DNA from 2 places in the Nonomuraea terrae genome. Region 1 is predicted to be linked to the other one. Evidence: riboswitches for the same ligand, from Rfam matches in the RefSeq annotation. Region 1 holds a riboswitch; the other holds the start of a gene.
What was found. Region 1 has a riboswitch for glycine ahead of gcvP (aminomethyl-transferring glycine dehydrogenase). Riboswitches for the same ligand answer to the same signal wherever they lie in the genome.
Positions count from the first base shown of each region.

Region 2: it holds a riboswitch for glycine, as region 1 does, so the genes downstream of both, gcvT (glycine cleavage system aminomethyltransferase GcvT) here and gcvP (aminomethyl-transferring glycine dehydrogenase) in region 1, are expected to answer to the same signal.

Region 1 is NZ_JBITLL010000003.1:193,752-204,983, forward strand. It holds gene ACIBP6_RS13375 (hypothetical protein) at 1-269, opposite strand, end outside; gene ACIBP6_RS13380 (TetR/AcrR family transcriptional regulator C-terminal domain-containing protein) at 385-945, shown strand; gene ACIBP6_RS13385 (DUF5999 family protein) at 1,146-1,337, shown strand; gene ACIBP6_RS13390 (alpha/beta hydrolase family protein) at 1,359-1,949, opposite strand; gene ACIBP6_RS13395 (hypothetical protein) at 2,031-2,375, shown strand; gene ACIBP6_RS13400 (tetratricopeptide repeat protein) at 2,382-3,191, opposite strand; gene gcvP (aminomethyl-transferring glycine dehydrogenase) at 3,313-6,144, opposite strand; glycine riboswitch at 6,202-6,296, opposite strand; glycine riboswitch at 6,297-6,393, opposite strand; gene ACIBP6_RS13410 (MerR family transcriptional regulator) at 6,478-7,098, opposite strand; gene ACIBP6_RS13415 (bifunctional nuclease family protein) at 7,246-7,716, opposite strand; gene ftsR (transcriptional regulator FtsR) at 7,849-8,502, opposite strand; gene ACIBP6_RS13425 (FHA domain-containing protein) at 8,564-9,076, opposite strand; gene ACIBP6_RS13430 (sugar phosphate nucleotidyltransferase) at 9,325-11,232, opposite strand, start outside.
Region 2 is NZ_JBITLL010000007.1:687,838-699,069, forward strand. It holds gene gcvH (glycine cleavage system protein GcvH) at 20-409, opposite strand; gene gcvT (glycine cleavage system aminomethyltransferase GcvT) at 406-1,491, opposite strand; glycine riboswitch at 1,526-1,626, opposite strand; glycine riboswitch at 1,700-1,798, opposite strand; gene ACIBP6_RS37315 (gamma-glutamyl-gamma-aminobutyrate hydrolase family protein) at 1,879-2,568, opposite strand; gene ACIBP6_RS37320 (3-oxoacyl-ACP reductase) at 2,577-3,341, opposite strand; gene ACIBP6_RS37325 (aldehyde dehydrogenase family protein) at 3,346-4,689, opposite strand; gene ACIBP6_RS37330 (glutamine synthetase family protein) at 4,692-6,062, opposite strand; gene ACIBP6_RS37335 (FadR/GntR family transcriptional regulator) at 6,187-6,891, shown strand; gene ACIBP6_RS37340 (hypothetical protein) at 6,935-7,690, shown strand; gene ACIBP6_RS37345 (hypothetical protein) at 7,694-8,404, shown strand; gene ACIBP6_RS37350 (SGNH/GDSL hydrolase family protein) at 8,371-9,162, opposite strand; gene ACIBP6_RS37355 (PadR family transcriptional regulator) at 9,159-9,734, opposite strand; gene ACIBP6_RS37360 (nickel/cobalt transporter) at 9,853-11,232, opposite strand, start outside.

The sequences.
Region 1 (11,232 bases):
CGCGCGATGCGGTCGTCGTAGGACTTCACGCCGAACGTGGCCCGCTGGCCCGCCTCCGCCGCCCGCAGCGCCTCGGTCAGCGCCTTGTCGAAGGCGATGCCGGCGGCCATCAGCTCGAGGTCGTCGGCCCCGGCCGCACGCAGCTCACGCAGCGTCGCCTCGGCCTCGCGGGCCTTGTCGAGCAGCTCGGGGAACCCCTTGGAGATCTCCTGGTCCGCGTGGTAGCGGACCTCTGCCTCCCGGCTCACCCGCGGACGGAAAAACGCCATCGAACCGGCCCCTTCACGCTGTACGTTCACTCGTTCACCGGCAAGAGTACGCCGTCGCGCGACACGGGCGGAAATCGCCCTGGAGCGACCGCCTTTACATAGTAAGATGATCACCATGCCCGCCAAACGACCGTCCGTCCCCCTCTCCCGCGAGCGCATCATCGAGGCCGCGCTCCACATCGCCGACAGCCAGGGCCTGCGCCGGCTCACCATGCGCCGCCTGGGCGACGCCCTGGAGGTGGAGGCCATGGCGATCTACCACCACCTCCCCCGGGGCAAGGAGGCGCTGATGGACGCCCTGGCCGAGCACGTCACGGCCGTCCACGTCGAGCCGGGCCCCACCTGGCAGCAGACGGCCAAGGCGTGGTGCAGGGCGGGCCGTGAGCTGCTGCGCGAGCATCCCGGCGTGCTCGCGCTGGCGCTGACCAAGCCGCCCAAGGGAGCCACCGCCGTGGCCGTCAGGGAGCAGACCGAGCAACTGGCCGAGGCGGGCCTGGACAACGCCGCCGAGGCCGTACGCGCGCTGCGGGCGTTCGTGTTCGGCAGCGTGGCCGTCGAGGTGCAGCAGTCCGGCTGGGCCGACCCCGCGGTCGACCAGTGGGTCAGGCGGGACGAAAGAGCCGATATGGACTTCGAGCGCGGACTCGACGCTTTGCTCAAGGGATTGCAAACGTGATGCGCGTGTCGCGCTTGGCCCGTTATCCTGCATAAGGCACGCTGTGTCAAAGGTCACACGTTCCGGGGATCCTCCTGTAACAGTCAAAAGGGGCTATGTCCGAACGCGTGGCACGCGTCGCACACTTGCCAGGAACAACCCGAGCCAGGCTCCCACCCCAGGTCACCGGGAGCACCCACGAGATATCCGGAGGCACGATGATGTGCCCGCACGACCCACCCTGTCCGGACGCCGAGGCACCGGACCGTGAGGCGGCACGCACCCTCGCCTGCCACCCCGAGCAGGGGTGGAGCCTTCTCTGCAACGGCGTCGTCCTGTTCGAGGACACCGGTGAGCTGCTGCCCAGCGGCATCGTCATCGCGCCGCACCGGCCCGTGGCCGGCGCGGTCTGACTCACCCGGAGGCGATCCCGGCTACGCGTAGCGGGTGATCCACTCCGCCACGATCTCACCCACCCGGGCGGGGTCACGCTTCAGGTCGTGCCCCTCCCCCGGCAGCACCACCAGGCGCGCGGCGTCCTCGGCGTCGGGCACGCCGAACGGGTCACGGTCCCCGTTGACGACCAGCACGTCCACTCCGGCGCCGCGCAGCTCGCCGGCCCGGGAGCGATCCGGCTTCCCCGGCGGGTGCAGCGGGAAGGCCAGCGCCACGACCGCCGCCGCGCCGACCGCCTTCGCCGTACGGCAGGCGACCCGCGCCCCGTTGCTCCGCCCGCCCTGCACGACGGGCAGACCGGGCAGGCGCGTACGCAGCTCGTCCAGGACGGCCTCCCACGCCTCGTCCTGCCGGGCCGGCGAGCCGGGCGCCCGCGCCCCCGCCACCCGGAACGCCTGTGTCACCCTGGCCACGCTGGCGCCCACGGCGAGCGCGGCGTCGCGGACGGCCAGCAGGTCGGGAGCGTCGACGCCGCCGGCCGACCCGTGGGTCAGCACCAGCAGCAGCCGCGGCCGCGCGGCCTCGTCGATCTCGACCAGCGCCGGCCCCCGCGGCGTCATCACCTGCATGCCAGCACCGTACCTGGGGAGGATGCCAAGTTGGCTCTCAGGTCTGATGACGGCGAGGCTCCCAGGCTGGATGATGCACTCATGCCAGACACACGCCCGCTCCGGGACGAGCTGCAGGCCACTCTCGACGCGCGCCGCGACCTCGGCCCCGACTACGAGCCCGCGCTCATCGACTCGTTCGTCGACCGCATCGACGCGACGATCACCGCCCGCGTACGCGCGGAGCTCGACCACCACGGGGCCGCCCCGCGCAGGAAGCCGCCGGCCTCGCAGCTGATCCCGCTCGCGCTGGGCTCGATGGGCCTCGGCATCCCGCTGACGGCCATCGGGGCGGCGCAGGCAGGAGGGGTCGGCCTGTTGATCGTGTGGCTGGCGATCGTGGTCATCAACGTGGCCGCCGCGGTGGCGATCATCCGCCGCCCCTGAGACCGGTCAGGCGTCGCGCTGGTAACGCAGCCGCACCTCCGCGGCCAGCGTCTCGTCCTCGTGCTCCAGCCCGTACGTCCAGACCCGGTCGGCGTCGTCGGCGCGCCCGCGCAGCGGAAGCGTGCGCGCCAGCAGCTCGATCGCCAGGGCGCCCGTGCGCGGGTCGGCGCCGTCCTCCAGGCTCTCGGCGAACTCGGCGCAGGCCAGCTCCAGATGCGCGATGCCGAGCTGGACGCGCAGCCCCGGCATCTCGTCCGCGGGCGCGAACTCCAGGGCGTCCAGCAGCACCTCGGCGGCCGCCCCCGGCTCGCCGTGCTCCATCATCAGGTCCGCGAGCTGCTGCGCCGCGTGAGCGCCGACCCCCTCGTCACCCGCCTCCATGCTCGTCTCCATGGCGGCGCGGAACTCCCGCTCGGCCTCCTCCAGGTTCTGCGCCCGCACGGCCAGCCGGGCCAGCGCGAGGTGGGCCAGCGGCACGTACGCGGCCGTGCCGACGCCCAGCACGGCCTGCCAGGCGGCCCTGGCCTGGTCGTCGCGCCCCTCGCGTTCGAAGCCCTGGGCGAGGTGGCAGGCGGCCTGGGCGGCGAACTCGGGATGCCCGGTGGCCAGCGCGGTGCGGGCGGCGGCCCTGGCGGCCTCGACCTCGCCGCGTTGCTCCAGCACCACGGCCAGCCCGACGGCGGCCTGCGCCCGGTCGGGCTCCTCGTGGTCGGCGGCGAGCTCGGACAGGATGGCGGCGGCGCCCTCGAGGTCTCCGCGTTCGGCGAGCAGGCGGGCGGTGTCGAGGGGCGAGGTCTGCAGCTCTGATGACGTCAAGGAGGCTCCTCGGGGCGACGGTCGCCCCGAGCCTAACGATTTCCGGCGATCATGTCTGCCCACTTGCCGCCGAAGGACTGGCCGGATCGGTCGGCCCCGGCCGGTCCTTCGGCGCGCGGGCTCAGTCCTCGTACGCCTCGAGGGGCGGGCAGGAGCAGACCAGGTTGCGGTCGCCGTAGGCCTGGTCGATGCGGCGCACCGGCACCCAGTACTTCCCGTCGCGCAGCGAGGGCACCGGGTAGGCCGCCTCGCTGCGGGTGTACGGGTGCGGCCACTCGTCAGCGGTGACCGCCGCGGCCGTGTGCGGGGCGTTGCGCAGCGGGTTGTCGCTCTTGTCGTAGTCGCCGGAGGCCACCTTGGCGATCTCGCCGCGGATGGCGATCATGGCGTCGACGAACCGGTCGAGCTCGCCGAGGTCCTCGCTCTCGGTCGGCTCGATCATGAGCGTGCCGGCCACCGGGAACGACATGGTCGGCGCGTGGAACCCGTAGTCGATGAGCCGCTTGGCCACGTCGTCCACGGTGACGCCCGTCTCCTTGGTGATCTGCCGCAGGTCGACGATGCACTCGTGCGCCACCAGGCCGCCGCGGCCGGTGTAGAGCACCGGGTAGTGCGGGGCCAGGCGCCTGGCCAGGTAGTTCGCCGACAGGATGGCCTGCTCGGTGGCCGCCTTGAGGCCCTCGCCGCCCATCATCCTGGCGTACGCCCACGAGATCGGCAGGATGCCCGCCGATCCGTACGGGGCCGCCGAGACCGGACCGACCGGGGCGCCGTCACGCAGCGGGTGGCCGGGCAGGTAGTCGGCCAGGTGCGCGCGCACCGCGACCGGGCCGACGCCGGGGCCGCCGCCGCCGTGCGGGATGCAGAAGGTCTTGTGCAGGTTGAGGTGGGACACGTCGGCGCCGAACGCGCCCGGCTTGGCCAGGCCGACCAGGGCGTTGAGGTTGGCGCCGTCGACGTACACCTGGCCACCGGCCTCGTGCACCTTCTCGCAGATCTCGGTGATGGTCTCCTCGTACACGCCGTGCGTCGACGGGTACGTCACCATGATCGCCGCGAGGGCGTCACGGTGCTTGGCGATCTTGGCGTCGAGGTCGGCTAGGTCGACGTTGCCGTTGTCGTCGCAGGCCACGACGACGACCCGCATGCCGGCCATGACGGCGCTGGCGGCGTTCGTGCCGTGGGCGGAGGACGGGATGAGGCAGACGTCGCGCTCACCCTGGCCGCCCGCGCGGTGGTAGGCGCGGATGGCCAGCAGGCCGGCGAACTCGCCCTGGGAGCCGGCGTTCGGCTGGATGGAGACGGCGTCGTAGCCGGTCACCTCGGCCAGCCAGCTCTCCAGCGTGCCGATCAGCTCGCGATAGCCCTCGGACTGCTCCTCCGGCGCGTACGGGTGGATCGCGGCGAACTCCGGCCAGGTGATGGGCTCCATCTCGGTGGTCGCGTTCAGCTTCATCGTGCAGGAGCCGAGCGGGATCATGGAGCGGTCGAGGGCGATGTCCTTGTCCTGGAGCTTGCGCAGGTAGCGCAGCATCGCCGTCTCGGAGCGGTACTGGTGGAAGACGGGGTGCGTGAGGTAGTCGCTCTCGCGCAGCAGCGTGTGAGGCAGCGCGTCGGCGGCGCCCTCGATGTCCACACCGGCGGCGGGCGCGCCGAAGGCGGCCCACACCTTGGCGATCTCGGCGGCGCCGGTCTTCTCGTCGCAGGAGACGGAGACGTGGTCGGCGCCGGCCTGCCAGAGGTTGACGCCCCGCTCGGCGGCGGCGGCCACGACCTCGGCGGCCCGGCCGGGCACGCGGGCCAGCACGGTGTCGAAGAACTCGTCGTGCACGACCTCGACCCCGGCCCGGCGCAGCCCGTCGGCCAGGACGACGGCGTACCGGTGCACCCGGTGGGCGATGCGGCGCAGGCCCTCGGGGCCGTGGTAGACGGCGTACATGCTGGCGATGACGGCGAGCAGGACCTGGGCGGTGCAGATGTTGCTGGTGGCCTTCTCGCGGCGGATGTGCTGCTCGCGGGTCTGCAGGGCCAGCCGGTAGGCGGGGCCGCCGTCGGCGTCCACCGACACGCCGACCAGGCGGCCCGGCAGCTGCCGCTGCAGCCCCTCGCGTACGGACATGTAGGCGGCGTGCGGCCCGCCGAACCCGAACGGCACGCCGAACCGCTGCGAGGAGCCGATCGCGATGTCGGCGCCCAGCTCCCCTGGGGCGGCCACGAGCGTCAGGGCCAGCAGGTCGGCGGCGGCCACGACGAGCGCGCCCGCCTCGTGCGCGGCGACGGCCACGGCGCGGAAGTCGCGCACCCGCCCGGAGGCGCCCGGATACTGGACGAGCACGCCGAAGCACTCGGGCAGCTCGCCGTCCAGCGCGTGCTCCACGAGGGTGATGCCGAGCGGCTCGGCGCGGGTGGCCAGCACGGCCTTGGTCTGCGGCAGCGCGTCGGCGTCGATCACGAACACCGAGCTCTTCGACTTGCCCGCCCGGCGGGCCAGCGTCATGGCCTCGGCGGCGGCCGTGCCCTCGTCGAGCAGCGACGCGCCGGCCACCGGCAGGCCGGTGAGGTCGGAGACGACCGTCTGGAAGTTCAGCAGCGCCTCGAGACGGCCCTGCGAGATCTCCGGCTGGTACGGCGTGTACGCGGTGTACCAGCCCGGGTTCTCCAGCAGGTTGCGCCGGATGACGGCGGGCGTGACGGTGTCGTAGTAGCCCAGGCCGATCATGGAGGTGAGCACGCGGTTGCGCCCGGCCAGGGCGCGCAGCTCGGCGATGGCCTCGGCCTCGCCGATCGCGGCGGGCAGCTTGAGGCTGTCCTTGGCCCTGATGGCCTCGGGCACGGCCACCGCCACCAGGTCCGCCACGGACTCGAAGCCGACGGCCTCGAGCATGCGCTGCTGCTCGGACTCCGAGGGCCCGATGTGCCGGGACGAGAAGGGCGGTGCGGTCAGGTCGGTCATGGAGGTGCCTCCCGAGGCTATGGAGACCGGCGCCAGGGCGCGGGCGAGTGCCGGATCTCCCCCTCTGTCAACGGGACCTGAGAGCTTCACCCCGGTGGGGCTTGCACCGTCGGTGAGGCGCGTCTGGCGAACGCGCCTGCTTTCCAGAGTTGCCTCGCCCAGCGGTACCGGATGCCTGAGAGATTCCGGGGAGGGTTGCTCCTTCGGCGCCCCGGGATCAGTGCCCGGGGACTCTCCCGCACGGGGTCGTCAGCCTTACCCGTCCTAGATTACTACGGTGCGCCGGGATGGTGAGGATCGGCCGGGTTCGCCGGCCTGTCGCGGGAGCCCGGATCAGCCGATGCGGCGCGCGCGGCGCCGGCGGGCGAGTTCGTCAGCGGGGTGGTCGGCCGGGACGGTGTCCTCGACCGCCGCGCGTTCCCCCGGCAGCTCCGCGAGGGAGCCCTCGACCTCTCGCCAGACCCGGCCGAGCGCGATGCCGAACACGCCCTGGCCGCCCTGGAGCAGGTCGATCACCTCGTCTGCGGAGGTGCACTCGTAGACGCTGACGCCGTCGCTCATGAGGGTGATCTGCGCGAGGTCGGCGACGCCGCGGTCACGCAGGTGCTGCACGGCCGTGCGGATCTGCTGCAGCGACACTCCCGTGTCGAGGAGCCGCTTGACGACCTTGAGCACCAGGATGTCGCGGAAGCTGTAGAGGCGCTGCGAGCCCGAGCCCTGTGCGGCCCTTATCGTGGGCTCGACCAGGCCCGTGCGCGCCCAGTAGTCGAGCTGCCTGTAAGTGATGCCGGCCGCCGCGCAGGCCGTCGGCCCGCGGTATCCGATGTCGTCCGGCAGCGTCGCCGGCTGCTCGTCGAAGAGCAGGCCCTGCTCCCCGGCACGCTGCCGCGCACTCTCGCGCCGCACCGGATCTTCCTGGCCGGCCGTCTTACCCTCGCCGCTGCTGACCGCCACGCGGACCTCCGGCTTTCTCTCATCCCGTGGCCTGATCTGGGGGTTGGTAAAGTGCGGCCACGGGTTTCACTTGCACCGTAGGACCGTGACCATGCTCAGTCAACGATCCGGCTCGGCGCGTCGTGAAGCGTAAATGCACTGAAATACCTACCCCGCCCGGCCGAAGTCCTCGGGAGTGATCGTGTCAAGGAACTCCCTGAACTTCTCCACCTCGTCCTCCTGGTCGTCGGGGATGATCACGCCCGCCTCCTGCACGACCTCCTCGCTGGCGAAGATGCGCGCCCCCGTGCGCAGGGCGAGCGCGATGGAGTCGGACGGCCGGGCGCTGACCTCCACGCCGTTGGAGAAGACGAGATCGGCGAAGAAGATGCCGTCGCGCAGCGCGACGATGTTGACCGCCCGCAGGCCGACGCCGAGGGCGCTCAGCACGTCGCGGAACAGGTCATGAGTGAGTGGCCGCGGCGGCGGCTCCTCCGCCTGGGCGAGGGCGATGGCCGTGGCTTCGGTCATGCCGATCCAGATGGGCAGGAACCGTTCCCCGTGTGCCTCCTTGAGCAAGACGATCGGCTGATTTGTGGGCATCTCAACTCTTACGCCCACGACCTCCATCTGCAACACGGGCTGCTCCGTAATCCTGACCGGTCACCCGGCACAGCTCTTCGAACATCGCTTCTGGCTGAATGGCTCTTCGTTTCAACGTAACACCCGCAGGGCCCGGAATGTGCCCCCGCCTCCCAGCTCGCCCCGGCCTCAACCTCCGAGGACCGACCGGACTCCCGTGCGCACAAGGGACGCGTGCAGATCGAGCAGGAGCGTGGACAGCTCCCTCGCCGCCTCGTCGGCCTCGCCGATGGCGCCGGGGGCGCGCCGCTTGAGTATGGGGGCGACGGTCTGCTCGACCAGGCCGCACTCGCGCTCGGCCGCCGCCTTGACCGCGCGCAGGTGGCGGGCGTGCAGGCCGAAGCGGGACAACGAGCCGACGGTGCGGGCCACGGTGAGGGCCTCCTCGTCGTAGCGGCGGGCCACCGGGGCGAGCAGGCCGTAGTCTTCGAGCTCCTCGAGGGTCTCCTCGTCGATGCCGGCAGCCTCCAGCAGCTCGGCCCGGCTGAGCCTGACCTCCTGCTTGTCCTGCAGCACGCGGGGGCGGCCGAAGCTCTCGGCCATCTTGTCCTTGATCACCCGCAGCGGCAGGTAGTTGTCGCGCTGCTCGGTGAGGATGAAGCGGAGCTGCTCGACGTGCAGGTGGGTGAACTTGCGGAAGCCGGACGGGCTGCGCTCGGGCTCGATCAGGCCCTCACCCTCGAGGAACCGGATCTTGGAGACGGTGACATCGGGGAACTCGCCCTGCAGCAGGGCGAGCACCTCCCCGATGCTCATGTGCGAGCGTGCGGCCTGTGAGCTCATGCCGCCTCCCGCAACGGCTCCCCCGCTGGGGACGTCTCCATGGGTCGCTCACTCCGCCCGCTCATGCGCCTGGGTTGCCGCGCATCAGGAAAAGAAGGCGGAACTTGCCGATCTGCACCTCGTCTCCGGAGTGCAGCGGAACCTCCTCGATCCGCTCGCGGTTGACGTAGGTGCCGTTGAGGCTGCCCACGTCGCGCACGGAGAACTGGCCCCCGCGGTGCCGGTAGAACTCGACGTGGCGGCGGGAGACCGTGATGTCGTCGAGGAAGATGTCGCTCTCCGGGTGGCGCCCGGTCGTGGTCAGGTCTTTGTCCAGCCTGAAACGGCTGCCCTGGTTGGGGCCCCTGGTCACCGTGAGCAACGCCGCGCCGGGCGGGAGCTGCTCGACGAGCGCCCGCTCGGCCAGGAGCATGTCGCCTGTCTCAGCCTCGTACGCCTCGATTCCCGCGACGGAGATCGTCGACGTGGTGTCCCCGGAGACCTCGGGTCTGGTCAGCGGTGACCCACAGCGGGAACAGAAACGGGCATCCTCGGGGTTGGCGTGCCCGCACTGCGTGCAGTAGACGCTCGGCATCGATCGGCTCGGCCTCCTACCGCGAAGACACGGTGCTTTCGGGCGCGCCTGCCTTCGCTCTTTCACGTTTGCGAATGCCGCAACTTACGCTGATCAGCGGCAAAGGTCAAGGCGGGGCGCTGGACTCGGGTGTCGGACGCAGACAAAGTTACCGCTGCGCCCGCCCCGTGGTCCATGCCGCCGCGCGTTTCAACATTACGATCTTGCGGCACTCCGCGCGCACGTCGCGGGCATGGATTTTTCCGGGATCAGGTGGCGGCCTGCTCGACGATGCGGGCCCAGCGCTCGAGCAGGGTCTGGGCGGCGTCCACGTCCCACGCCTCGGCCCACAGGTCGGTGACCGGCTCGGCGGCGGCGGGCAGCACGAGCACCCAGCTGCCGTCGTCACGGGCCACCCGGACGCCGTCGGTGGTGTCGATGCGGCAGCCGTCGGGCTCGGCCTCGGCGGCCTCCATGACCGAGCGCATGACGGCGCCCTTGGCCGCCCACGGCGTCGGCACGGCGCGTTTGAGCAGCTTGACCTCCGGGATCCGCGCGTCGATCTGGCTGAGCGACAACCGGGTGCGGGCGACCAGGCCGAGCAGCCGCATGAACGCGGCCAGCCCGTCGATGGCGGGGCTGAACTCCGGGACCACGAAGCCGCCGCGCCCGTCGGCGGCGAAGATCATGTCCGGGCCGGCGGCCGCCGAGGTGAGGGCGTCGAGCGAGGTGGTGGTCCACTGCACCTGGACGCCGTGGAAGCGGCAGACCTGCTCGGCGACCCGGGTCGTGGTGACCGGCAGGGCCACCCGGCCGCCCTGGCGTTCGGCGGCGACCAGGTCGAGCACGACGAGCAGGGCGCGTTCCTCGCTGATCAGCTGGCCCTTCTCGTCGACGAGGGCGATGCGCTCGCCGACCGGGTCGAACCGCACGCCGAACGCCGCCCGCGAGGAGCTGACCAGCTCCGACAGGCGTTGCAGGTCGCGGCGGCGGCCGGCCAGCGTCTCGGTGGGCGAGACGTCGTCGAGGCGCGCGTTGACGGTGAGCACCTCGACGCCGACCCGCCCGAGCAACGTGGGCAGCACGAGCGAGGAGGTGCCGCCGGCGCAGTCGACGACCACCTTCATGTCGCGTACGCCGCTCACGCCGACGTGGGTGAGCAGCTCGTGGGTGTAGTCCTCGACGGCCCTGGACGGGTAGGTGAGCTCGGCGATCTCGCCGGGGAAGGCGCGGCGGAACTCCTGGCGGGAGAAGACCCGCTCCAGCTTGCGCTGGGCGGCCGGCGGCAGGTCGGCGCCGCGGCCGTCCATGATGACGATGTCCACGCTCTGCGGGTCGCCCGGGGTGGTGCGCAGGGCGATGCCGCCGGCCGCCGACTCCCTGGCGGTGTGGAAGCGGGTGACGGGCATCGGGGCGGCCTCGAGGTCGAGCACGTTGATGGCGCTGGCGGTCAGCGCGGCGTTGACGGCCCGCTTCAGCGCCCTGGCGGCCAGCGAGCAGTCGCGGGAGGTGACGACGTGGGCGCCCTTGCGCAGGGTGGTGGCGTACGCGCTGGCCAGGCGGACGCAGAGCTCGGTGGTGATCTCGACGTTGACCAGGCCGCTGACGCCGCGCGGGCCGAACAGGTTGCGCTGGCCGCGCGACTCCCAGATGACGCTGGTGTTGACGACCGCGCCGGCCTCGATGGTCTTGAACGGGTAGACCTTGACGCCGCTGGAGACGTACGCTTCGGCCTCGATGACGCACTCGTCGCCGATGACGGCGTTCTCCTCGATGCGGGCGCCGGCCATCACGTCGGTACTCTTGCCGATGACGCAGCCGCGCAGGTGGGCGCCGGGGCCGAGGTAGACGTTGTCGTGGACGACCGCGCGGTGCAGGAAGGCGCCCTCGCGGACGACCGCGTTGTTGCCGAGCACGGTGTACTCGCGCAGCTCGGCGCCCGCCTCCACCTTGGCGTAGTCGCCGACGAGCAGCGGGCCCTTGAGCACGGCGTCGGGGTCGACCGAGGCCGAGTCGGCCACCCAGACGCCCGGGGAGACCTCGAAGCCGCCGATGTCGAGCTGGACCTTGCCCGACAGGGCGTCGGCCTGGGCCTTGAGGTAGCTCTCGTGGGTGCCGACGTCCTCCCAGTAGCCGTCGGCCACGTAGCCATAGATGGCGGCGCCGCCGGCGAGCAG
Region 2 (11,232 bases), on a different contig from region 1:
GGCCCCGGCTACAAAATGGTCAGGATTCGCCTGAGGTGAGTGCGGTGTACTCCTGCGGCGACAGAAGGTCCTCGGGCTCGCCTTCCATGCGCACCCGGAACATCCAGCCCTCGCCGTACGGGTCGCTGTTGACCAGGCTGGGGTCGTCGACGACAGCCTGGTTCACCTCGACGACCTCGCCGCCCACCGGCGTGTAGATCTCGTTCACCGACTTGGTGGACTCCACCTCGCCGATGGAGTCACCATGCTCGACGTTCGTGCCGACGTCGGGGAGCTGCACGTAGACGACGTCACCAAGGGAGTCGGCGGCGAACGCCGTGATGCCCACGGTCACGGTGAGTCCGTCGTCGATACCGGAGACCCACTCGTGTTCCTTGGTGTAGCTCAGGTCGTCAGGGATGTTGCTCACTTGTTCCTCCTGTAAAAGGGCAGCTCGATCAGGTCCACGGGTTCGTGGCTGCCCCGGATGTCCACAGCCAGGCCTGAGTCGGCGCCGGTGTCGACATAGGCCATCGCAATGGGCTTTCCCAGGGACTGGGAGGGCGCACCGCTCGTGACCTCGCCGACGACGGCGCCGTCCTTGGTGACCGGGTAGCCGTGACGCGGCACCCGGCGGCCCCGGGCGACCAGCCCGACGAGGCGGCGCTTCGGCGTGTCGTCCTTGACCGCCTCCAGCGCCGACCTGCCGACGAAGTCGCCCGGCTTGTCGAATTTCACCACCCGGCCCAGCCCCGCGTCGAACGGAGTGAGCTCGGCGCTCAGCTCGTTGCCGTACAGCGGCATGCCGGCTTCGAGCCTGAGGGTGTCGCGGCTGGACAGGCCGGCGGGCTTGAGCCCGTACGGCTCGCCGGCCGCGGTGATCGCGTGCCAGAGCGGCACGGCGTCCTGATTGGCGACGAAGAGCTCGAACCCGTCCTCGCCGGTGTAGCCGGTGCGGGCGATGAGCGCCCGGCGGCCGTCCACGAGGCCGGGCAGGCCCGCGTAGTACTTGAGCCCGCCGAGGTCGGCGTCGGTGAGCGTGGCGAGGATCTCCTGGGAACGGGGTCCCTGGACGGCGATCAGCGCGTACTGGTCGGAGCGATCCTCGACCACCGCGTCGTACGCCTTCGCACGAGTTTTGAGCTCATTTCCAACTTTTTCGTAGTTCGAGGCGTTCGCGACGACCATGAACTCCTCGTCCCCGAGCCGGTAGACGATGAGGTCGTCCAGCACCCCGCCGCGCTCGTTGACGATCATGGTGTAGCGGGCCCTGCCGGGCGTCAGCGCCGACAGGTGGCCGACCAGCGCGAAGTCGAGCGCCTCGCCGGCCTGCGGCCCGGTCAGGAAGATCTCGCCCATGTGGGACAGGTCGAACAGCCCGGCCGCTTCGCGTACGGCCCTGTGCTCGGCGGCCTCGCTGCCGTACCGCAGCGGCATGAGCCACCCGGCGAAGTCGGTGAGTGTGGCGCCGAGGCTCTCGTGGACGTCTCGTAGCGGCGTAGGTCGGGACATTTGTCGCACCTCAGGACAGGATCGGATGCCAGCATCCTCCCCCTCTGTCATGGATGCCTGAGAGCTTCGCCCGAGTTTTGCCGGACTTTCACCTTCGGCGAGACCCAGACGGGCCTGCTTTCCAGAGGTCACCTCCGGACGGGAGCTCCGGCCAGGTCAGCAGCCGCACGACGGTGGGCGGCTGTCCGCTTGAGCCGGGTTTCCTGTCCGAGTCCGCGCGGTCCTTTGCCTTGAGAGGTTCGCGGGGAGGGCTTGCTCCTTCAGGGACCACTGACCGGCTGTCAGGGTGCTCTCCCGCGCGGTTTTGCCGGTGATGTCCGTCAGCCTAGTGCCGTGACGGGGGTCTTGTCGCGTCCGGGTGGATTCGGGCGTGACGCACCGGTCGCCTCAGCAGGCCCGCACGAGCGCCTCGAACAGCGCGTCGTCCTCGCCCGCCTCCGGGTGCCACTGCACCGCCAGGACGAACCCCGGCGTGTCCAGCTCCACGGCCTCGACCGTGCCGTCCTCGGCCGTGGCGGTGGCCGTGAGGCCCGGCGCGAGACGGGCGACGGCCTGGTGGTGGTAGTGCGGGACGGTCACCGGCTGCTCGCCGAGGATCTTGGCCAGCCGGGTGCCCGGCACGGCCGTGACCGGCAGGTGCCCGAACCGCCCGGGGGCGGGGGAGTGGCCCGCGTGCCCCACCACGTCGGGCAGGTGCTGGTGCAGGCTCCCGCCGAGCGCGACGTTGAGCACCTGCATCCCGCGGCAGACCCCCAGGTACGGCAGGCCCCGGTCGAGGGCCGCCGCGAGCAGCGCGAACTCGGCCTCGTCGCGGAACTCGCGGACGTATCCGGTGCGCTCGTGCGCCGGCTCGCCGTAGCGGGCCGCGTCGATGTCACCGCCGCCGGCCAGCACCAGCCCGTCGAGCCCGCGCAACGCCGAGACCGGCGCGCCGGCCGGCGGCAGCAGCACGGGCTGCCCGCCGGCGCGGACGACCGCCTCCACGTACATGTACGGCAGGAGCGCGACGGTCATGTCCTGCCAGACCGTGAACGTGGCCGGCTCGACGTACGTGGTGATGCCGATGACGGGACGCATGGATCCTCCTACAGCGGAGTGACGTAGGCGCCGGAGATGCCGCCGTCCACCAGGAACTCGCTGGCCGTGATGAACGAGGCGTCGTCGCTGGCCAGGAACGCCACCGCCGCCGCGATCTCCGACGCCTCGGCGAAACGCCCGACCGGCACGTGCACCAGGCGTCGCTGCGCCCGCTCCGGGTCCTTGGCGAACAGCTCCCGCAGCAGCGGCGTGTTCACCGGGCCGGGGCACAGGGCGTTCACCCGGATGCCCTCGCGGGCGAACTGCACGCCCAGCTCGCGCGACATCGCCAGCACGCCGCCCTTGGCGGCGGTGTAGGAGATCTGCGAGGTCGCCGACCCCATGACCGCGACGAACGACGCGGTGTTGATGATCGAGCCCTTGCCCTGGCGCCGCATGTACGGGATCGCGTGCTTGCAGCACAGGTAGACGCTGGTCAGGTTCACCTCCTGGACGCGGCGCCAGGCGTCGAGACCGGTCTCCAGGATCGAGTCGTCGTCGGGCGGGGAGATGCCGGCGTTGTTGAAGGCGATGTCCACGCTGCCGTAGGTCTCGTGGGCGGTGGCGAACATCCTGACGACGTCGTCCTCCACGGTCACGTCGGCCTTGACGAACAGGCCGCCGACGTCGTTCGCGGCCTTGGCGCCCGCGTCCTCGTCGATGTCCGCGCAGACCACCTTCGCGCCCTCGTCGGCGAACCGCCTGGCCGTGGCCAGCCCGATCCCGCTGCCCGCCCCCGTGATGACCGCCACGCGATCCTGCAACCGCCGCATATGTCTACTCCTGGGAAATGAAGACGTTCTTGGTCTCGGTGAACGCCGCCAGGGCGTCCGGGCCGAGTTCCCTGCCGAGGCCCGACTGCTTGAAGCCGCCGAACGGGGTCCAGTAGCGGACCGAGGAGTGGGAGTTCACCGACAGGGCGCCCGACTCGACGGCCCTGGCCACGCGGAGCGCCCGCCCGACGTCGCGGGTCCAGATGGAGCCGCTCAGCCCGTACGGGGTGTCGTTGGCGACGCGTACGGCCTCCGCCTCGTCCTCGAAGCGCGCCACCGACACGACCGGGCCGAAGATCTCCTCGGTGAAGGCCCGGTCGGTGACCTCGGGGGTCAGCACGGTCGGCGGGAACCAGTAGCCCTTGCCCTGCGGGCACGAGCCCTGCAGGTACGGGGTGCCGTCCACGAAGCCGCGGACGCGCTCCAGGTGCTCGGCGCTGATCAGCGGGCCCATCTCGGTGGTTTCGTCGAGCGGGTCGCCGACCTTCACCCCGCGGACGGCCTCGGCCAGGAGCTCCATGAACGCGTCGTACACCGAGGACTGGACGAGGAGGCGGGAGCGGGCGCAGCAGTCCTGGCCTGCGTTGTCGAAAACCGCATAAGGCGCGGTTTTAGCCGCTTTTTCCAGGTCCGCGTCCGCGAAGATGATATTTGCGGACTTGCCGCCCAGCTCCAGCGTGAGCCGCTTGACCTGCGCCCCCGCCTTGGCGGCGATCTCCTTGCCCACCTCGGTCGAGCCGGTGAACACGATCTTGGCGACGTCCGGATGCTCGACCAGGCGGGCCCCCGCGACCTCCCCCTCGCCGGGCAGCACCTGGAGCACCCCTTCGGGCAGCCCCGCGGCGAGCGCCAGCTCGGCCACCCGCAGCGCGGTCAGCGGGGTCCACTCGGCCGGCTTGACGATCACCGTGTTGCCGGCCGCCAGCGCGGGCGCCACGCCCCACGACATGATCAGCATCGGGAAGTTCCACGGCACGATGACCCCGACGACGCCCAGCGGCTCCTGGAACGTGACGTCCACGCCGCCCGGCACCGGGATCTGTCTGCCGTGGTTGCGCTCGGGCGCGCCGGCGTAGAAGTGCAGCACGTCGCGGACGGTGCCGGCCTCCCAGCGGGCACTGGAGATCGGGTGACCGGCGTTGGCCAGCTCCAGCCGCGCCAGCTCCTCGCCGTGCTCACCCACCAGGTCGGCGAAGCGCCTCAGCAGCCGCGCCCGGTCGCCGGGGGAGACCTCGCGCCAGGCGGCATAGGCCCTCCTGGCACGCTCCACCGCCCGGTCGACCTCGGCCGCGTCGGCCATCTCGACGTCGGCGACGACCGCCTCGGTCGCCGGATCAACGATCTGCATCTTCACATCCGTTCGAAACCACGGAACAGCTCCCAGTCCGTCACCGCCGCGTCGAACGCGGCCAGCTCCACCCGCGCGTTGTTGGCGTAGTGCGCCACCACCTCGTCGCCGAACGCCTCCCTGGCCAGCTTCGACCCCTCGAACAGCGCCAGCGCGTCGCGCAGCGTGTGCGGCACGGTCTCGGCGCCGGAGGTGTAGGCGTTGCCCTCGTAAGGGGCCTCCAGCGGCAGCTCGGCGTCGATGCCGTGCAGCCCCGCCGCCACCAGCGCCGCCACCGCGAGGTACGGGTTGACGTCGCCGCCCGGCACGCGGTTCTCCACGCGCAGCGAGGCGCCGTGGCCCACGAGCCGCAGCGCGCAGGTCCGGTTGTCGACCCCCCACTTGACGGCCGTGGGGGCGAAGCTGCCGGGGACGTACCGCTTGTAGGAGTTGATGTTGGGGGCGTACAGGAGAGTCAGCTCGCGCAGGCAGGCGAGTTGACCGGCGACGAAGCGGGCGCCGAGCGGCGAGAGCCCGTACGGCCCTTCCCCCGCCATCACCGGGTTGCCGTCGCGGGCGCGCAGCGAGACGTGGATGTGGCAGGAGTTGCCCTCGCGGTCGTTGGGCTTGGCCATGAACGTGATCGACCGGCCCTCCTGGGCGGCGATCTCCTTGGCTCCGGTCTTGTAGACCACGTGGTTGTCGCACGTGCGCAGCGCCTCGCAGAAGCGGAAGGCGATCTCGTGCTGGCCGAGGTTGCACTCGCCCTTCGCCGACTCGACGTACAGGCCCGCGCCCTCCATCTCGCGCCGGATCCGGCGCAGCAGCGGCTCGATGCGGCCGGTGCCGAGCAGCGAGTAGTCGACGTTGTACAGGTTCGCCGGCGTCAGGTCGCGGTACGCGCGCCGCCACGCCTGCTCGTAGCTGTCGTCGTAGACCACGAACTCCAGCTCGGTGCCGACGTAGGCGGCAAGGCCCCGCTCGGCCAGCCGGTCGAGCTGCCCGCGCAGGATCTGGCGCGGCGAGGCCGCCACGTCGGAGCCGTCCTGCCAGGCCAGGTCGGCCATCACCAGCGCGGTGCCCTCGTGCCAGGGCACCCGGCGCAGCGTGGCGAGGTCGGGCTTCATCACGAAGTCGCCGTACCCGCGCTCCCAGGACGACATCGCGTAGCCGGGCACGGTGTTCATGTCGACGTCGACCGCGAGCAGGTAGTTGCATCCTTCGGAGCCGTGCTGCAGCACCTCGTCGAGGAAGTAGCGGGCGGACAGCCGCTTGCCCTGCAGCCTGCCCTGCATGTCGGCGATCGCGAGCAGCACGGTGTCGATGCGCCCGATGGCCACCTCGTCGCGCAGCTCGTGGACGGACAGGAACCCCGTGGTCGCTGGATCGCTCACGCTACGCCGCTCCGATCTGGCCTGACGCGCTTTCCCGTTGATTGGGCTAGTCTCAGACCATTGATCAGTATGTCGGGATCGCTTGTCAAGGCCTGAGGACACGTTGGACGAGTCGGCGCGATTGATGACGGTGTTGCGCCCGGTGAGGGCGGGCAACGCCTTCGAGGAGACCGTGGAGCGGCTGCTCCAGGCGATCAAACTCGGCGTGGTCGCGAAGGGCGGCAAACTCCCTCCCGAGCGCGAGCTGGCCGCCCGGCTCGGCATCAGCCGGGTGACGTTGCGCGAGGCCATCAGGGCGTTGTCCGAGGCGGGCCATCTCGACGTGCGCCGCGGCCGTTACGGCGGCGCGTTCGTCACGTACGAGCCGTCCGAGCCCGACCCCGGCGACCTGCGCCAGGCCGTCAAGGAGATGGGCAGGGCCGAGCTGTCGGACGCGCTCACCTTCCGGCTGGCCGTGGAGAGCGGCGCGGCGCAGGTGCTGGCCACCACCGAGCTCACCGGCGAGCAGCGTGACCTGCTGCTGCGCCGGCTCTCCGACCTCAACGAGGCCGGCCTGGAGGACTACCGCCGCCTCGACACGGCCTTCCACCTGTCCATCGCGGAGCTGACCGGCTCGACCCGGCTCGCCACCACCTGCGCGGACGCCCGTTCGCGGGTCAGCGACCTGCTGAACGCCATCCCGATGCTGCACGTCAACCTGGAGCACTCCGCGCTGCAGCACCGCGCCATCGCCGAGGCCATCCTGGCCGGCGACCCCGACGCGGCCCGGCGGGCGGTCGCGGAACACCTGGAGGGCACCGCCGCGCTGCTTCGGGCGTTCCTCACATGACGCAGATCAGGGGTGTACGGCTCGTACCATCGAAGCCAGAGTCATGGGGAACTGGTTCCAGCAGAACATCATCGCCACAGGACGGCTGCCGCTGTTCTGTTTCTTCGTCATGCTCATCGCGGCGTTCATCGCCACCCGCATCAACGTCCGGCTGATCCGGGCCAAGATCGGCTGGTTCCGCAACATCAACGTGGGCGAGATGCACATCCACCACGTGGTGTTCGGCGTGGTGCTGATGCTGGTCGGCGGCGTCACCATGCTCGTCGTCCCGCCGGGCTCGCAGATCGGCACGGCCGTCGCGGCGTCGGTGTTCGGGGTGGGGTCCGCGCTCGTGCTCGACGAGTTCGCGCTGATCCTGCACCTGCACGACGTCTACTGGGAGGAGGAGGGGCGCACGTCGGTCGACGCGGTGTTCATCGCGGTCGCCGTCACCGGCCTGCTGCTCATCGGTCTGCGTCCGCTCACCTGGGACTACGGCACCCCGCTCGCGCCCGCCGCGCTCATCGTGGGCAACCTGCTGCTCGCCGTCGTCACGCTGCTCAAGGGCAAGATCTGGACGGGGATGGCGGGGCTGTTCGTGCCGCCGATGCTCGTGGTCGGCGCCTTCCGGCTGGCGCGGCCGGGCTCCCCGTGGGCGCGCTGGTTCTTCGCCAGGCGGTCGCCGCGGAAGATGGCCCGGGCCATCCACCGGGAGGACCGGTGGCGCCGTCCGGTGATCAGGGTCAAGATCACGTTCCAGGAGTTCCTGTCCGGCCGCCACGACCTCCCCTCCACCCGCCGCACCCGTCGGCAGACGTGACCCATGGCGCTTCCTCCGCTCCACGAAGGACTGGCCTTTCCTCCTTTCCAGCGGCGCCTGGTGGCGGCCGTGTCCGCCGTCGGTGAGCGTTACGGTCTGGCGCTCGCGGGCGTTCACGCGCTGCGGGCGCACGGTCTCACCGATCGGATGGGCGACGACCTCGTCTTCGCGACGGCGGGGGAGACGCCGCTGCCCGATGTCGCGGAGGACGTCGCCGGCGCGCTGCGGGAGGCGGGCCTGGAGGCGGCGATCGCCGAGGTGACGGCCCGTGCCGGCCGCCTCACGGCCGAGGACGCCGTCACCCGCGAGACGTGCGCGATCCACCTCCTGCGTGAGGCGCTTCAGCGACCCCCGGTCGCCTGCGCAGGGTTGCCGGTGCTCGCAGCCGAAGACGCCGCCGGCCTCGTCACCCGCGCCTTCCACGAGCAGGGCCTGGTCGCCGACTTCGCCGACGTCGCCGCGCTCGCCGCCCGCTTCTCCCACCGTGACCTCGAACGGCTCGCCCAACTGCACGACGACGACTTCTCGGCCTCCGAGCTGCTGGCGCGGCTGGAGTTCCTCGACACGGTGCCCGACGAGACGTACGGGGTGGACGAGGAACGGATCGGGGAGATCCGGCGGTTCGCCCGCGGGTGGGTCGAGGACATCAAGGCGCGGCGGGTCGAGGACGGCGACGCCGACTACGACGATCCGGACATACCCGAGGTCGACTGAGCCCACGGGGTGAGCGCGGGGCGCTTGGCGGTGCGGCCGTCGCTGGACGAGCGTCCGAGCAGCCGGCGGCCGATCCACGGGCCGAGGAACGTCGCGATCCACCGCAGCTCGGCCGCCGCCGTCCGCCAGCCGGCCGGCGGGGGCAGGGGCGGCAGCGGGCGCGTCCAGGAGTCGTCGGGCAGGCCGAGGGCGCACGCCACGGCGGCGGCGAAGCGGGCGTGGCCTTCCGGGCAGGCGTGCAGGCGGTCGGGGCTCCACATGCGGGCGTCCGTGAAGACCTCCATCGGGTACGTGTCCACCACCGTGACCCCGTGGCGGGCGGCGGCGGCGCGGATGCGGGCGTTGAGGTCGAGCACGCGCGGGGCGAGTGGACGGGCCAGCGGCATGATCCGCCCGATGTCAGGAAATGTCACACCGATCACGTGGGCGCCCGCGGCCGTCAGCGCCGCGTACATGTCCTCGATCGCCTCCGCCACCCGCGCGGCGTCGAAGCGGGGGCGGGTGAGGTCGTTCATCCCGGCCATGACCGTGGCCAGGTCGGGGCGCAGCTGCAGCGCGACGGACAGCTGCTCGTCCCTGATCTGGCGCGCCAGCGTCCCGCGGACCGCGAGGTTGGCGTAGCGCAGGCCGGGCTCGGCGACGGCGAGCCGCTCGGCGAGGCGGTCGGCCCAGCCGCGGTGACCGACGGTGTCGTCGCCGTCGCCCAGGCCCTCCGTCTGGCTGTCGCCGAGCGCGACATACCGCGTGTAGGGGGTCATGACGTCCTTCCTTCGGTACGGGCCGCGCGCTCGGTCAGCGTCCGCGCGGTCTGGAGGCACCAGTCGTGCGTCTCGCGCTCCAGCCGGCATCCCGCCAGGCAGGACAGGTAGGGGCCGACGTGCTCGCCCTCGCGCAGGAATGTCTCCTCGTCCAGGTCGCCGCGCAGGCGGGCGAGGATCTGCCCGAAGAGGTCGAGCTTGGCGGCCGCCTCCCGCGCCCGCTCGCGGAGCTGGGCGATCACGGGAGCGGGGTCGAGCCGGTCCACGGCGTGCACCTTCACCACCAGGTCGTCGCGGATGAGCAGGGGCTTCGCCGGGGCCGCCGCGAAGGCGGTCAGCTCGCCGAGCCCGGCGTCGGTGACCGTGAACACCCGCTTGTTGGGCCGCCCTTTCTGGACGACCTCCCGCCCCGTGATCAGGCCGTCGGCCTCCAGGCGGGTCAGCTCGGCGTAGAGCTGCTGGGGGGCGGCGTACCAGAAGTTCGAGACGCCGACATCGAAGATCTTGGTCAGCTGGTAGCCGCTGTATTCGCCGCCGAGCAGCGCCGCCAGCACCGCGTGCTTGAGAGCCATCGCCTAGCGATGGTCATCGATATGAGTACTCATGGACATGACTATAGGGTGCTCGGGACAACCGGTCCAGGGTCAGTGGAGCTGCCCTGACCTCGGATGCTCGGTCGAGCGTCCGAGGCTAGAGGGCGGTCACCGAGCGGAGGACGAGGCCGGCGCCGAGGAGGACGACCATGGCGGCGGTGCCCGTCGGGGCCAGGGCCGAGACCCGGGCGGCCAGGCGCCGGCCGGTTGCGGCGCGGTGCTCCAGGCGGTCCACCAGCTTGACCAGGAGCAGGCCGGTGACGGTGAGGGTGGCGGCCATGCCGACGCCGTACGCGGTGACCAGCGCCACCCCGAACCACGTGCGGCCGAGGGCGATCGCGCCGAGCAGCACGATCAGCGCCGACGGGCTCGGCACGATCCCGCCCGCCACACCGAGCCCGATGAGTCCGGCCCGCTTGGGCGCGACGTGCCCGTGCCCGTGCCCGTGCCTATGGCCGTGCCCGTGATCGGTGGCGCGGCGGGTGGTGAGCAGGAGCCGGAGGCCGATGACGGCGATCAGGACGCCGCCGGCCACCCCCAGCCAGGACAGGACAGACTCCCCGGCCAGCGCCGTGAACGCCGACAGGAGCAAGCCCACCACCAGCACTCCGGCCGTGTGGGTGGCCGTCACCGTCGCGCCCACCACCAGCGCGTCGCGCGGTCGTCCCCGCCGTCCGGCCAGGTACGCGGCCATGACGGTCTTGCCGTGTCCCGGGATCAGCGCGTGGCCGGCGCCGAGCACCACCGCCAGGCCGACCGCCAGCAGGCCCAGTGGAGCCGTCAGCCGGTCCGAGCCGATCAGACCGGTGAACGTCCGGTCCAGCGCGGCCAGGGCGTCGCCGACGGGGCCGCCGATCCCGATCCCGCCCCTCGCCGCTTCAGGGGACAGTCCGGTGCCGGAGAGAGTGAGGGTGGCGGTGCGCTGGTCGAGCGGGTCCGCCAGCAGGTCCTCCGGGTACGCCCGCAGCTCCCGGCTCACGCTGGTCGCGGGCACCGACGAGCTCAGGCGGACGCCCTCGCCGACGGCGGTGATCTCGCGCCACCCGATTCGTTCCTGCTCGAACCCGTCGGTGAACACGACGGTCTCCGAGGCGCGGACCGCGGCGGCGAGCCGGCAGGTCAGGCGGCTGGTACGCAGACCGCCCTCGCCCGGCTCGTACGCGAACGACGACTCCGTCACCCGCCACGGCACCGTACGGCCGTCCACGACGAGCCGCTGGGCGGCGGCCAGGGCGGCGCAGCGGCGGGCCGCGTACGTGGCGTTCACCTGGGGCTCGGCCTGCAGGGTGGGCACCTCGGCCAGGTCCACGACGGCGAGGTTGCGCACCTCTGACGGTGAGATCCGCAGCCCGTTGTAGTGGTTGACGGTGAACGTGCCGAGCGGGTGGGCCGCGGCGGTCGCCGGGACGGTCAGCGCCTGGGCCGCGCTCGGCAGGAAACCCGACGCGAGCAGCAGGCCCGCCGCGACGGGGAGGAG